2 regions of the Carnobacterium gallinarum DSM 4847 genome follow, and region 1 is predicted to be linked to the other one. Evidence: a T-box and tRNA genes for the amino acid it is inferred to sense, from the RefSeq annotation. Region 1 holds a T-box; the other holds one or more tRNA genes.
What was found. A T-box is a leader RNA that pairs with one kind of tRNA and senses whether it is charged. The one in region 1 lies ahead of leuS (leucine--tRNA ligase), so its partner is inferred to be a tRNA-Leu.

Region 1 (7,442 bases):
AAATAAGGTAACTAAACTACCAATCATCACCATAATTTTACGATCAAATGGTCGTGAAACATAACTTAAGGCAATAAAACAAACTGTTCCAGCTAATAAAACACTTAACGTTGAAGAAATTGAAAAATCTAAATTAAACCAACGAGCCAACCCTAAAATAATGAGTGTGTAAATCACAACCGTTAATCCTGCAGAAAAAGCCGGTTTTAGTACATTTTTCAAAAATCCACCTTTAATCTGACTATAATTCGGTCGTAAGGCTAAGAAAAAGGAAGGAATTCCAACAGTTAGTGAGCTAATTGGACTCAACTGGATTGGCTCAAATGGATAAGCAGTCTGTACAAAGATAAAGATTGCTGCCAAAATTGCTGAATAAACGGTTTTCGTTAAATACAACGAAGCTACCCGCTGAATATTATTTACTACTCTACGTCCCTCCATTACGACACCAACCATTGAATCAAAATTAGAGTCTAGTAGGACAAAATCAGATACGCCTTTAGCTGCATCACTACCCTCAGCCATAGCAATACTACAATCTGCTTCTTTTAAAGCTAAAATATCATTAACACCATCACCTGTCATGCCAACTGTATGTCCAGCTTTTTTCATAGCTTGAATTAATTCTCGTTTTTGTACTGGGCTTACTCGACCAAAAACTGTATACTTTTGTGCAATCTCTGTTAAATCTTCCCCCGCTACTAATTTACTCATGTCAATAAAGCGTTCGCCATCCTTGACGCCTGCGCGTTGAGCAATATGAGAAACTGTTTGAGGGTTATCCCCTGAGATAATTCGGACCTCGACTCCTTGTTGCGCGAAATAAGCTAATGTTGCTGGCGCCTCTGGTCGAATTGTATCCTCCATAATAACCAATCCAATGAACGTTAAATCAGCAGGAACTCCTTGACTACTAACTTCCTCACTACTTTTAGCAAATACTAAAATCCGCTCACCATCTAAACTAGCTTGATTTATTTTTTGTTGTACTTCTGATGGCAATTCTGTAAATAAATACTCTGGAGCTCCCATCATATAAGAGCCTTGATTTTCAAATGTTGCCCCACTCCATTTACGAATAGATGAAAATGGCACTGCCCGCGTCAAATTCCATTGGAAATTATTAGTTACGGCTTGTTTTAAGGCTAAACTAGTAGAATTATCATCTTGTAACCCCTCAACTAAAGCGCTAATGACTTCTTCTAACTGAGCCTTTTTTATAGCCCCATAAGGCATTATTTCCTTAACTTTTAAATTTCCATCTGTAATCGTTCCGGTTTTATCTAAACAAAGCAAATCAACACGAGCCAATGTTTCAATTGAACCCATCGTTTTCACTAAAACATTCCGCTTCGTCAAATTAATAACACCCACCGCTAACGCAATTGACGTAATTAAGATTAAACCTTCTGGAATCATCCCAATAATTGCTGCGGATGTTCCTAGAATCGTTTGTTTAAGCGTCGCTGTTCCTCCCATATAATTCGAGAAGAATAGCAATCCTCCGATTGGAATAATCGCAAAGGTTAGTCCTTTAATGATTTTTCGCAACGTTCTAACTAATTCGCTATAAATTGCTTTTCCAGTTTTCGCTTCTAAAGCAATTTTAGCTGAATAACTTTCAGTTCCAACCTTCGTTGCTTGCACATGAGCATTTCCGCTGACAACATAACTACCAGATAATACTTCTGAACCAACTGTTTTATATACTGGATCTGATTCCCCAGTTAGTTGAGATTCATCTAATTCCAAACCTTCTGTATTAATGACGATGCCATCGACGCAAAGTTGCTCACCACGACGAATCAACATTAAATCATCCTTCACTAATTCCGATTGGCCCACTTGAATTTGAACTCCATCACGAATCACTTGAACTTTTGCTTGATTTAATAAACTTAACTTATCAATATTGTGCTTTGCACGAATTTCTTGCACAATTCCAATCACTGTATTTGTAATAATCACACCTAAAAACAGCAAATTTTTGTAGCTGCCTGTATAGACGATAAATCCTGCAATAATCAAATTAATTAAATTAAACAACGTACAAATATTCTCAAAGAAAATTCGTTTAAAACTTCTAGTCATTGGTGGTAAACTTTTGTTACCCTCTCCCCGTTGACGGCGTTGTTCAACTTCACTTTGCGACAGTCCTTTATTTTTAACCTTCACTTCCATAATAATCAACTGTCCCCCTATCTGATAAATGCCTCTGATGACACTTACTTCTCTCAAAAAATCTCATTTACCTCTTTAACAATACCACTTTTTGTTTAAAGAATTCTATAATTTTTACTTATGATTCCATATACAATAATGAACAAAATTTAGTCACTACGTTTTTATAGCTAATTTTATAACCTTCAATCATTTCCCTATTCTAGCTGATTTTTCAAAAAAGAACTATCGGTCAAAAGAATGAGTTTTTTCTCAGCCTCTTAAACACTTAAAATTAGACAGAACCTTTCCCCTTCTAGTATACTTAAATGGTAATGAAATAAGCAGATGGAGCGTGAAAAAATGAGTAACAATGTAATTATTATGAATTTTGATTCCGAAAGTAAATCTTATCAAGCTTTTTCAGAGATTAAAAAGTTACATGTAGAAAAGAAAATTAAAGGCGAACAAATGGCTATTTTAGTCCATCAACCCAATCATCAATTAGAGCCAAAAGAATTTATTGACTTCAATGGTCCTGATAAAAATATGAAAGGCGGCTTAATTGGCATGTTAGTGGGAGTTTTAGCCGGTCCATTAGGTGTACTACTAGGTTGGTTCACTGGAAGTATTATTGGTTCTGTTCAAGACGCTAAAGAAGTCAAGGAAGCTATGTCTGTATTTGAAGAAACTGTAGATATGATTCACGAGGGCGATACTGGTTTGATTTTGATTGCTGATGAAGAGGATAATCGCTTTATCAATGAGTTAGTCTTCCAAAAATTAGAAGGTCGTATTACACGTCTCACTGTTGAAGATGTTGAAAAAGAAATTGAAATTGCTAAAGAAACTCAAGAAACTGTTGAAGACCATGCAAAGAAAAGCTGGTTTGATCGTAAATAAAACCAAAAACTTCAAATTAGCATACTTGGCTAATTTGACTCTGTAATAAAAAAGGGCTGATTGAATCATAAAATGATTCAACCAGCCCTTTTCACTTTAACTCATCAGACCATATTGGCAAAGAGCTTTTTCTTTATTAATTGGCAACAATATTGACTAATTTACCAGGTACTGCAATGACTTTACGAACTGTTTTGCCAGCAATTGCTTCTTTCACTGCTGCATCATTCATAGCAATATCTTCCATATCATCTTTGCTAATGTCTTTTGGTACCAAAGCTTTAGCTTTTAGTTTGCCATTTACTTGGAAAATCACTTCAACTTCATCTTCTACTAAGAAACTTTCTTCATGAGTTGGCCAGCTAACATAACTAACCCCACCTTCATGTCCTAGTTTTTCCCAGATTTCTTCTGTCATATGTGGAGCAATCGGTGCTAACAATTGAATTAGACCAGCCACATAATCTACAGGTAGTGCATCTGCTTTATAAGCTTCATTTACAAAAACCATCATTTGCGAAATAGCTGTATTAAAATGCAAACTTTGATAATCATCTGTAACTTTTTTAACCGTTTGATGATAAACACGATCTAATGAACCATCATTAATTGTTGTAATGCGATCACGTAATTTGCCATCTTCATCAACAATCAAACGCCATACACGATCTAAGAATTTACGACTGCCTTCAAGACCATTTTCGCTCCATGCAATTGCTGAATCCAAAGGTCCCATAAACATTTCATACATTCTAAGTGTATCTGCACCATATTTTTCAACAACATCATCAGGATTGACTACATTGCCTTTTGATTTAGACATTTTTTCATTGTTTTCACCAAGAATCATACCTTGATTGTACAATTTTTGGAATGGTTCTTTTGTTGGAACTACGCCGATATCATACAAGAATTTATGCCAGAAACGGGCGTACAATAAATGCAAGACCGCATGTTCTGCTCCACCGATATAGATATCAACAGGCAGCCATTTTTCTAGTTTTTCTTTGCTAGCAATTTCATTTTTGTTATGTGGATCAACAAAACGTACAAAGTACCATGAGCTACCAGCCCATTGTGGCATCGTATTTGTTTCACGACGACCTTTTAGTCCCGTTTTAGGATCAACAACGTTTACCCAATCAGCAATATTAGCCAATGGTGATTCACCTGTTCCACTTGGTTTGATTTCATCTGTTTTTGGCAACAATAATGGCAACTCAGCTTCTGGAATCGTTGTTGTAGTCCCATCTTCCCAATGAATAACAGGAATTGGTTCACCCCAATAACGCTGACGAGAGAACAACCAATCACGTAAACGGTAAGTGACTTCTTTCTTCCCAAAGCCTTTTTCTTCTAGCCATTCGTTCATCTTAGCAATCGCTGCTGTTTTTGTATCAATTCCATCTAGGAAACCAGAGTTAAAGTAAACTCCTTCACCTGTATAGACTTCTTTTGTGATATCTCCACCTTCAATGACTGGTGTAATTGGCAAATCAAATGTCTCAGCAAATTCATAATCCCGTCCATCATGAGCTGGAACAGCCATTACTGCACCCGTTCCATATGTCGAAAGAACATAATCAGCAATCCAGATGGGCATTTCTTGACCATTTACAGGATTAATTGCGTAAGCACCTGTGAAAACACCAGTCTTTGTTTTAGCCAAATCAGTTCGATCCAAATCAGTCTTCAAACTAACTTCTTGGATATAGGCATCAACTGCAGCTTTTTGTTCTGGAGTTGTAATTTCAGTCACCAATTCTAATTCTGGTGCAAGTACTGCAAAAGTCGTTCCAAATAATGTATCTGGACGTGTTGTAAAGACTGTAAACTCTTTATCTGTATCTTTAATTTTAAATGTAACATTTGCTCCAACAGATTTTCCAATCCAATTGCGTTGCATTTCTTTAATGCTTTCTGGCCAATCTACCGTTTCAAGATCATCAATCAAACGCTCAGCATAGGCTGTGATTCTTAACATCCACTGTTTCATTGGTTTACGGAAAACAGGGAATCCACCACGTTCACTTTTACCATCAATGACTTCTTCATTCGCCAAAACTGTTCCCAATGCTGGACACCAGTTTACAGCTACTTCCGCTTCATAAGCCAAATCATGCTCATATAATTTAGTGAAAATCCATTGCGTCCATTTATAATAATGTGGATCTGTTGTATTAATTTCACGATTCCAATCATAGCTAAAACCAAGTGCATTGATTTGACGACGGAAATTCTCAATATTGTGTTTAGTAAATTCAGCAGGATCGTTTCCTGTATCAAGTGCATATTGCTCAGCTGGTAAGCCAAAAGCATCCCACCCCATTGGATGAAGAACATTGTATCCTTGCGAACGTTTCATACGAGCTAAAATATCTGTTGCTGTATACCCTTCTGGATGCCCAACATGTAGACCTTGACCAGACGGATAAGGAAACATATCTAAAGCATAAAAGTTCTCCTTGTTTGGATCTTCTGTTGTGTTAAACGTATGATTTTTTGCCCAATACTTTTGCCATTTTTTTTCAATCGTCTTGTGATTATAACTCATGATGTACTTCCTCTCTTCTTTCATAATTTCAGTCAAAATAAAAAATCGTCCTATGAATACTAAATAAAACGCTAAGCATTTTTAGTATTCATAGGACGAATGAACTATTAAAATTCGTGGTACCACCTATATTTTCCATAGAAATAGCATAAAGCTGCCTTCTATAGACTCCTCATACCTTTAACGCAGGCGCTACGTTTTTGTCTATTACTAATGACTTCTTAGGTTCAACAAAACGACTATTTAGGCGAGTTCATTATTCCTCTCTATGCATTTTCACCACCCATGCACTCTCTACGAAAGATTCCTAACTACTATTCCTAATCACTGTCTTTTTCTGATAATGAATTCATTTTAACAAATATTCCAGGCTGTTGCAAGTCATGAATTCCAATACTACATAAGAACGTCAATAAAAAGAACCAACACCTTCCTTCTGATAAATATTCGTTCCAAAACATTCATTTTCTGCTGTATCATAAGCAACAACATAAATTTGGCTATCTTGAGTAAGTCCATATTTTTTTAAATTGGTAAAATCAAAATAAGCCCCTGTTAATTTGGTATCTTCAGGAATAAATTGACCCTCAATCATCATACGAACTTTTGTAACCTCTTTACAAATCTGCCTCGATACGTTTCACTAACAGCAAGGTACATCGTTGGATTGTACTACTCATTAAAGACTTTTCCAACTTGCCCAACAATCGTTAGTTTATTATTTTGCATAGGAATAAAATTCAAATCTACTTCATAACATGCTAGAATAAAAGAAAGACTACTTTAAGAAATGAGGCTATTGTAAGCATGGCAAATCGACAATCAGATTTTCGCATTGAAACAGATTCTTTAGGGGATGTTCAAGTCCCACTCGATAAATTATGGGGGGCACAAACAGAGCGAAGTCGCGTTAATTTTAAAATTGGATCTGAAAAAATTCCTACTGCAGTTATTTTGGCATTCGCTCAACTGAAACGTGCAACGGCTATTGTGAATCATAAAAATGGAAACCTTGACACCCAACGTAAAAATGCAATTGTTGCTTCCTGTGATGAAATCCTTACAGGTGAGTATGCCGAGCAATTCCCTCTTGTTACTTGGCAAACCGGTAGCGGCACCCAAAGCAACATGAATCTCAATGAAGTTATTGCACATTTGGCAAATCAAAAATTACTAGAAACCGATTTAACCGTTCATCCTAATGATCATGTGAATATGTCTCAAAGCTCAAATGATACGTTTCCCACTGCAATGAATATTGCTGCCTATGACTCGATCATAAAAAATCTACTTCCTGAATGTAAAAAAATGATTGCCACTTTAGAAGAAAAAGAAGAAAAATATCACGACTTAATTAAGATTGGTCGGACACATTTACAAGATGCAACCCCTTTAACCTTTGCCCAAGAGATTAGCGGTTGGAAGATAATGTTGCAAAAAGGCTTGAATTTCATTGAAGACAGTAGCCAGAATATCTTAGAATTAGCAATCGGTGGTACGGCTGTTGGAACTGGTCTAAACGCTCCCCTAAATTTTGGTGAAGATGTAGCCTACGAATTAAGTATAGCAACTGGACATCCTTTCATAAGTGCGCCGAATAAATTTTATGCCTTAACTAGTCATTCTGACCTAAGCTACACTCATGGAGCTATTCGTAGTCTAGCTAGTGATTTAATGAAAATAGCCAATGATATTCGCTGGTTAGCAAGCGGACCTCGTAGTGGAATTGGGGAAATTACGTTGCCAGCCAATGAACCCGGCAGTTCTATTATGCCTGGAAAAGTCAATCCTACCCAAGCTGAAGCGTTAACAATGGTAGTCGCTC
Region 2 (7,442 bases), on a different contig from region 1:
CCAATACTGTCTTGTTGTAAATTAACATATTTGCGTGCTTGACGAATCACTAAAGTCGCTGCCAAAATTGCAAATGGTGAAGCCGCTAACGTAATCCATGAAAGCTTCACATTTTGTTGGAACATCATAATAATAACACCAATCATCAATGCTAAATTTGATAAAACTTGTGTCAACGCTTGATTCAACGTATTTGAAATATTATCTAAATCACTTGTAAAACGGCTTAACATTTCACCATCACGATGACTATCAAAAAAGCGAATCGATAATTTTTCCATCCGTTTAAATAAATCTAAACGCATTTTATTCGTTGAATGACCTGCAACACCAGCCATCAAAATATTTTGAATGAACGTTCCACCTGCTAATAAGACATAAAAGATGACTAACATCCATATAATATGCACAAAATCACTTTTATCATCAACACCTGTAGTAAATAAACGTGTTGCATAATTAGCTAACTCTTGAATCGCCTCACTAATATACTTAGGAGCCTTCACCTGTAAATAAGTTGACCCAATAATCGCAATAATAATTACACTTAGACGTAGCTTAAAGTGACGAAGATAGTCCCAGAAAAAGCTTACTGTTCGTTTAAATTCAGTCATTATTCAGCCACCTCTTTTCCTTTTTGCGTATCATATATTTCACGGTAAACCGCACTTTCCTTCAATAATTCTTTATGATTACCTACATTCACCAAACGTCCCTCATCTAAAACCAAAATCTTATCTGCTTGAATTACTGAAGAGATTTTTTGAGCAATAATAAAGGTTGTTGTATCATCTAGTTCCTTATCCAAGGCTTCTTTGACAAGCTTTTCAGAGCGAGCATCTAATGCACTCGTACTATCATCCAATATTAAAACATTTGGATTTCCAATGATTCCACGAGTAATTGACAAACGTTGTTTTTGACCACCTGAATAGTTCAATCCACGTTCTTCCACCATCGAATCATACCGTTGAGCTTGTTTTTCAATAAATTCTTTTGCTTGAGCTATTGCCGAAGCTTTTTCCATTTCTGGCATAGTTGCATCTTTTTTACCTTGGCGTAAATTTTCAGCAATTGTTCCCGAGAATAGAATTGCTCGTTGTGAAACTAAAGCAACGGTTTTTCTTAAACTTACTTTACTAATTTTTTTCAAAGGTTCATTTCCAATAAAAATTTCACCTTCTGTTGGATCATACAATCGTGGAATTAATTGTGCTAATGTTGACTTCCCTGAACCTGTTGCGCCAACAATTCCGACTAGTTCACCTGGTTGTGCTGAAAAAGAAATATCCTTTAAAGCTGGCGTATCATCTCCATCATATTGGAAACTTACATGTTTAAACTCAACACTACCTGTTAAAGGTGCCGTTTCATCTGAATCTTCATACGTAATATCAGGATTTGTTTTTAAGATTTCGCCAATCCGACCTAAAGAAATCATTGCTCTTGAAGCCATCATCATTAACATTCCACCAATAATAATTGCCATCATAATCTGCATTAAATAACTCATAAACGAAGCAATTGCTCCGATTACAGCTGGATCATCTTTTACCATATCTCCAACAAAATAAATAGACACTACAATTGCTAGATTAGAAACTAACATAAATGCCGGAATCATAATTGAAAATAAATTTCCTACCGTAATGGTATGCTTGGTTAATAGGTCACTCACCTTCGTAAATCGTTTTAACTCATTTTCCTCTTGAACAAAAGATTTTACAACACGAATTCCCGCTAAATTTTCTTTAGCAATTCCATTCACTTTGTCCAGAAATCCTTGAATCATGCCAAAATGTTTACCCATTGCACCAAAAGTAACAAATACAATAATAAATACTAGGACAACTAATACAACAATTACCCACCACAAACTAGGTAATGTATACATCGCTAAAATAAAACTACCGATAAATAATAACGGAATCCGCACAAGTGATTGTAAAGCCAACATCACTAAATTCTGGACTTGCGTAATATCATTGGTTAAACGTACAACTAGATTTCCTGTAGAAAAACGCTCAATATTACTAAAAGAAAAAGTTTGAATTTTACGGAAACTTTCTTCACGTAAATTCGCTCCAACTTCTTGGGCAACCTTCGCTGAAGTAATTGTATTTAAAATTCCTGCAATTAATCCTATTGCTGCTACACCAATCAAAACCACACCAATTGAATTAATATTATCCAGATCATCTTTCAAAATTGCTTCTAACACTTGTTGTAATAGTTTAGGTTGCCATAATTGTGATACAACTGTGGCAGCCGTTAAAACAATTGACAAAAAAGTATAGAATTTAAATTTTTTCATTTGTTGGAATAAAATTCCCATAAACTGTCTTCCTCCTTAAATTCCTGACTAATCTTCCTAAAAGTGTAATGGACTAATAGAGATTATTTATGCTTTGATTTAAGTAATTTTTACCATTTCTTAAACATCACATTTCAGATAGACCTTTATTCTATAGTAAGCATAGCTTCAATGCAAGTCATTTTTTAACTAAATTTTCATTTAATAAAAATCAATAATTAATAATTAAATGTCAGACAATTTCTATTGTTTTTTTTAGTGAAATTTAATTTCACTATTTTTTTTACAGCACAAAAAAACTGCATAAATTAACATCTATCATGTCAATCTATACAGCAAAGTTTTCTTAAAAATCAATCCACTCATTTTTTTTAATTTGGTATTCTTCTTCCGAGATAATTCCTTGATCCCGTAATTTTTTCAATTGTTCCATATCATCTAGTAATGTTGTAGACTGTCCACTAGCTGTTTTAATTGGTGCTGGTGTTTTACGGCTAAGCATCATAATTCCAGCAATTAACCACAAGATTCCTTGAAAACTTGCGATACTAAAAATTCCTAAAATCAAAACAACAATTCCCCAGCCCTGTTTATTGTTCTTAATTTTAAATGAACCAATAAAACCTAAAATTGTCATACCAATACAAAAAACTGTAATAATAACAAAAAATGCTAGTCCTATTTTTGCATCTGTATTGGAATAATCAGCTGCGCTACTATATGTATCGTAATAGTAGTCATCTCCTGTATTAAGTGCATTTGTTGCTGAAAGGCTAAAAGCCATTATTGCTGAAAATAAAATCATTAATCCTGAAATCAACGCACTAATAATCGATCCAATTAATGCTAAAATATATTCAGTTTTTCTATCCATTCTTCTTTTCCTCCATTTTCCAACTATTCTTTCGATTCAATATCTTCCACTTCACTTGATTCTTTTTTTGTAAGATCGACAACTGTTAACTCTTCACTTACTACTTCTACGGATTCATTAGGCTCTTCAACTACATCAACAGTCTCACTAGAAACCTCAACAACTACATCATCTGTTGCTTTAAATTGGTTCTGCCCATCTTTTAACTTGTTAATTTCAAGTCTAAGTAAATAAATTTCACGTTCATATTTATCCGTATCCTTATTCAAAACCGATTGTTCAATTCCTTTAATGATTGCTTTTTTGATTACAAAATACCAAAGAAAAATTGCGCCAACAATTATCGCAATATAAAAAACAGCAATAAATAAAATAAAGAAACCAGAAAAAATTGCAGCTACGTTTCCCATGTTCTTACCACCCTTCATTTTTTAATTACATGAGTCTTCTAATTATACTCTTTTTTGCAACATTCGTCATGTTAAATTTTATCATCCGCTTTCATTTAAACCACCTTGCTCATTACTGTTACTACACTTGATAATAAGCAGATGTACAGATTATGAAAGAAAGTATCCGTACTGGATTGACGTTAGCTTTATTAAATTGATTTATTTTAAATCCTACTCATCCTTTTAATTTCACAAAAAAATGCTCTTATCCTAATTAATCATGGATAAGAGCATTTTTTATGCGGTCAAGAAGACTCGAACTTCCACGGGATTACTCCCACTACCCCCTCAAGGTAGCGCGTCTGCCATTCCGCCATGACCGCAAATTCAACTCATTAAGTATAAATCGCTACCCTTTTTTTGTCAATTATCCTTTGACGAATTAACATCTGATCTCAACACGTTTCTCCAACAAAGTTAAGCGTCCTTTACAAGAGCCACAAACATATTTATTGATATCAAATCGACGTTGACGATACAATTTAGACTGACAATGTTGACAATAATAGACCCAATAAGCTTTTTTCGATTCATTTTTACGTAACGACTGAACAAAACGACTGCCACCGACTGCCAGCAATAAGTTTTTAAACTCAGCATCTTTATGTTGGTAGCCTCGTCCTTCTAAATGCAAATGATAATGACAAAGCTCATGTTTAATGACACCTAAAAATTCAGTCATTCCAAAAGTCTCTAGAACTTGTAAATTAAAATCTAAATTATGACTACTTAAATGATAACGTCCTCCTGTTGTTTTCAAACGTGAATTAAAGGTTGCTTGATGTTTAAAGGCTTTGCTAAAATATTCTAGCGAAACTCTTTCAACTAATTGTTGTAATTCAATCTGATTCATTCATTCGCATCCATTCACTAATTTTCTCTATTTATTTTACTAATGTATCAAATATTCCTAAAAAAAACAAATCACCACAGGATACTCACTATTATTTCCCGGGAAATACATTATTTCACTTCTGCTTAATTACTTTATTATAGAAGAAAAAAACTGACCTGATAAAGTCAGCTTTTTTTACAATTACTAATTTATTTTAACAACCGGAATCCATATTTCACTTAAATAATCTTCACGTGCTGGATCTTCTAACGAATACCATTCAAACTCAGGACCATCGGCATGTTCATAGCCTGATTTTGGAAACCATTCTGAGAAAATTCGCTGCCAGGCATCTTGAATAGCCTCAGGCATTGGACCTACTACTTCAAAAATCGCCCACATCTGAGAACCAATTTCCAATGTTTCAAAATCTGTTGGTGCTGCTAAAGTAGTTGCTGCTGCAACCCAATAATCCATAGTAACTGGAGTAAAATTAGCACAAACACCTAAAATTCCATCTGGAGTAGTATTAGCTAATTCCTCAATTCTCTCAGCCGTTCCATCTTGATTTACCCGTTCCCATATCTTAGGAATTTCCTTCGCATTCTCTCCATCAATCGTACTAATCTGTTCCTTAATCCCAACAACTTTAAATGCTGATCGTTCTTCAATTCGATACTTCATTGCAATCGCTCCCTTAATAGATAATTGAAAAGAAATAGGTGGAAAGGATTTTAATTCAACGCCTTTTTCTCGAGCCTTTGATGGCGTTACTTGATGAATTTGATAAAAAGCTTTTGTAAATGAATCTGCTGATTGATAGCCGTATTTTACAGCTAAGTCAATAATTTTTATCTCTGTATGCTGTAAATCAAATGCAGCCGCAGTTAAGCGTCTTTTACGTATATATTCAGCTAATGAAACATCTGCAATAAAAGAAAACATCCGTTGAAAATGATAATCTGAACAACAATTCAATTTTGCTAATTCCCGTGTATTGATTTCCTGATCTAGATGCTCTTCTATATAGTCAATCGTTTGATTTAAACGTTGAATCGTATCCATTTTCCCATTCCTCCCCTACTAACAATAATAGCCAATGCTTGATGCTCACATCCGACATTCTCTGCACCATACTATCGGATTCGATTTAGAAAAAAAGCCAATAAATTGAGCCTTTAGACTAACAATTTATTGACTAGCTACTTTCTATTTTTGTTCCTGATTCAACATAGTTAAAGCAATACGTCCTTTTTTCAAGTCAATTGAATCAACCCAAACTGTCACAACATCTCCAACAGCAACTACATCAGTTGGATGCTTCACATATCCATTACTTAATTTTGAAATATGCACCATTCCATCTTGTTTCACACCGATATCCACAAATGCACCAAAATCTACAACGTTCCGGACAGTACCTTGTAATTCCATCCCTGCTTTTAAATCTTCCATCGTTAACACATCTTTGCGTAATAACGGCGCTGGCAGCTCATCACGTAAGTCACGACCAGGACGTGATAAAGCTTCAACCATATCTTTAACAGTTTCTTTACCAAGTCCAGTTGCTTCAGCTACTTGTTGGAAATTCAATTGCGCTAGAGCTTCTTTTGCTGTTGTACTTCCTACATCTTTCAAGCTTAAGTCAGCCATCGCTAAAATTTCTTTCGCTTCTTTATATGTTTCTGGATGAATACCAGTATTATCTAGAATATTTTTTCCATCAACAATTCGCATAAACCCTACTGCCTGTTCATAAGCTTTAGGTCCTAAACGAGGAACTTTTTTCAAAGCTGCACGACTTTCAAAGCGACCATTTTCATCACGATATGCCACAACATTCGTAGCTGTCGTTTTATTTAAACCAGCAACATGCTGTAACAAAGGCGCACTAGCCGTATTTACATTGACACCGACTTGGTTAACTGCCGTTTCCACGACGAATTCCAAACGTTCTTCTAACCGTTTTTGTGAAACGTCATGTTGATATTGTCCTACGCCAACTGCCTTAGGATCGATTTTCACTAGCTCAGCTAATGGATCTTGCAAACGACGAGCAATACTCACTGCACTACGCTGTTCTACTTGTAAGTCAGGAAATTCTTTACGAGCCAAATCACTAGCTGAATACACAGAAGCTCCAGCTTCATTGACAATTACGTAATAAACCTCTTGATCAATCTCTTTCAAATTATCCACAACAAATTGCTCAGATTCACGACTTGCTGTACCATTTCCAATCGCAATCATTTCAATCCCAAACTCTTTGACAATCTTCTTGAATTTAGTAGCCGCTTCACTACGAGCCCCAGCACCTGCTGGTTTATGCGGATAAATCACATCAATATCCGTTACTTTTCCCGTTGGATCAATAACAGCTAACTTACAGCCCGTACGATAGGCTGGATCTAAACCTAGTACCATCTTCCCTTTCAATGGTGCTTGTAAAAGTAAATTTCGTAAATTCTCACCAAAAATATGAATCGCCTGTTCATCAGCAAGTTCAGTTAACTCACCACGAATTTCACGTTCAATCGCAGGACCAATAAAACGTTTATAACTATCTTCAAACGCCGCCACAACATAAGGTGCCGTTGGAGAATTTTCATTTTTTATTAATTCACGTGTAAAATACTTATTAATTCTTAACTCATCAATAGAAAGCGATACTTTTAAAATGTCTTCTTTTTCACCACGATTTAAAGCTAAAATGCGATGCGAAACTAATTTAGCAACAGGTTCACTAAATTCATAGTACATTTCATAAACGCCTTTTTCATCTTTTTCTTCATTCTTTACTGTCGATGTAACAATACCATTTCGCATTGTAAACTCACGCAACCAAATTCTGAATTTAGGCTCATCACTAATTTGTTCAGCTAAGATTTCATGAGCGCCAGCTAATGCTTCTTCAGCTGTTGCAACTTCTTTTTCTTCATCTATATAGTTGCTTGCTTCTTGAATAAC

Region 2: it encodes a tRNA-Leu, which carries the amino acid that the T-box ahead of leuS (leucine--tRNA ligase) is inferred to sense. The anticodon was not compared.

Annotation. Positions count from the first base shown of each region.
Region 1 covers NZ_JQLU01000003.1:330,570-338,011, forward strand. The annotation lists gene BR43_RS02500 (cation-translocating P-type ATPase) at 1-2,181, opposite strand, end outside; gene BR43_RS02505 (DUF1269 domain-containing protein) at 2,524-3,063, shown strand; gene leuS (leucine--tRNA ligase) at 3,200-5,617, opposite strand; T-box leader at 5,706-5,954, opposite strand; gene BR43_RS02515 (hypothetical protein) at 6,027-6,215, opposite strand; gene fumC (class II fumarate hydratase) at 6,425-7,442, shown strand, end outside.
Region 2 covers NZ_JQLU01000005.1:438,089-445,530, forward strand. The annotation lists gene BR43_RS06970 (ABC transporter ATP-binding protein) at 1-614, opposite strand, end outside; gene BR43_RS06975 (ABC transporter ATP-binding protein) at 614-2,335, opposite strand; gene BR43_RS06980 (DUF4064 domain-containing protein) at 2,661-3,188, opposite strand; gene BR43_RS20440 (hypothetical protein) at 3,212-3,598, opposite strand; tRNA gene BR43_RS06990 (tRNA-Leu) at 3,881-3,963, opposite strand; gene BR43_RS06995 (SprT family protein) at 4,023-4,493, opposite strand; gene BR43_RS07000 (AraC family transcriptional regulator) at 4,680-5,540, opposite strand; gene BR43_RS07005 (Tex family protein) at 5,685-7,442, opposite strand, start outside.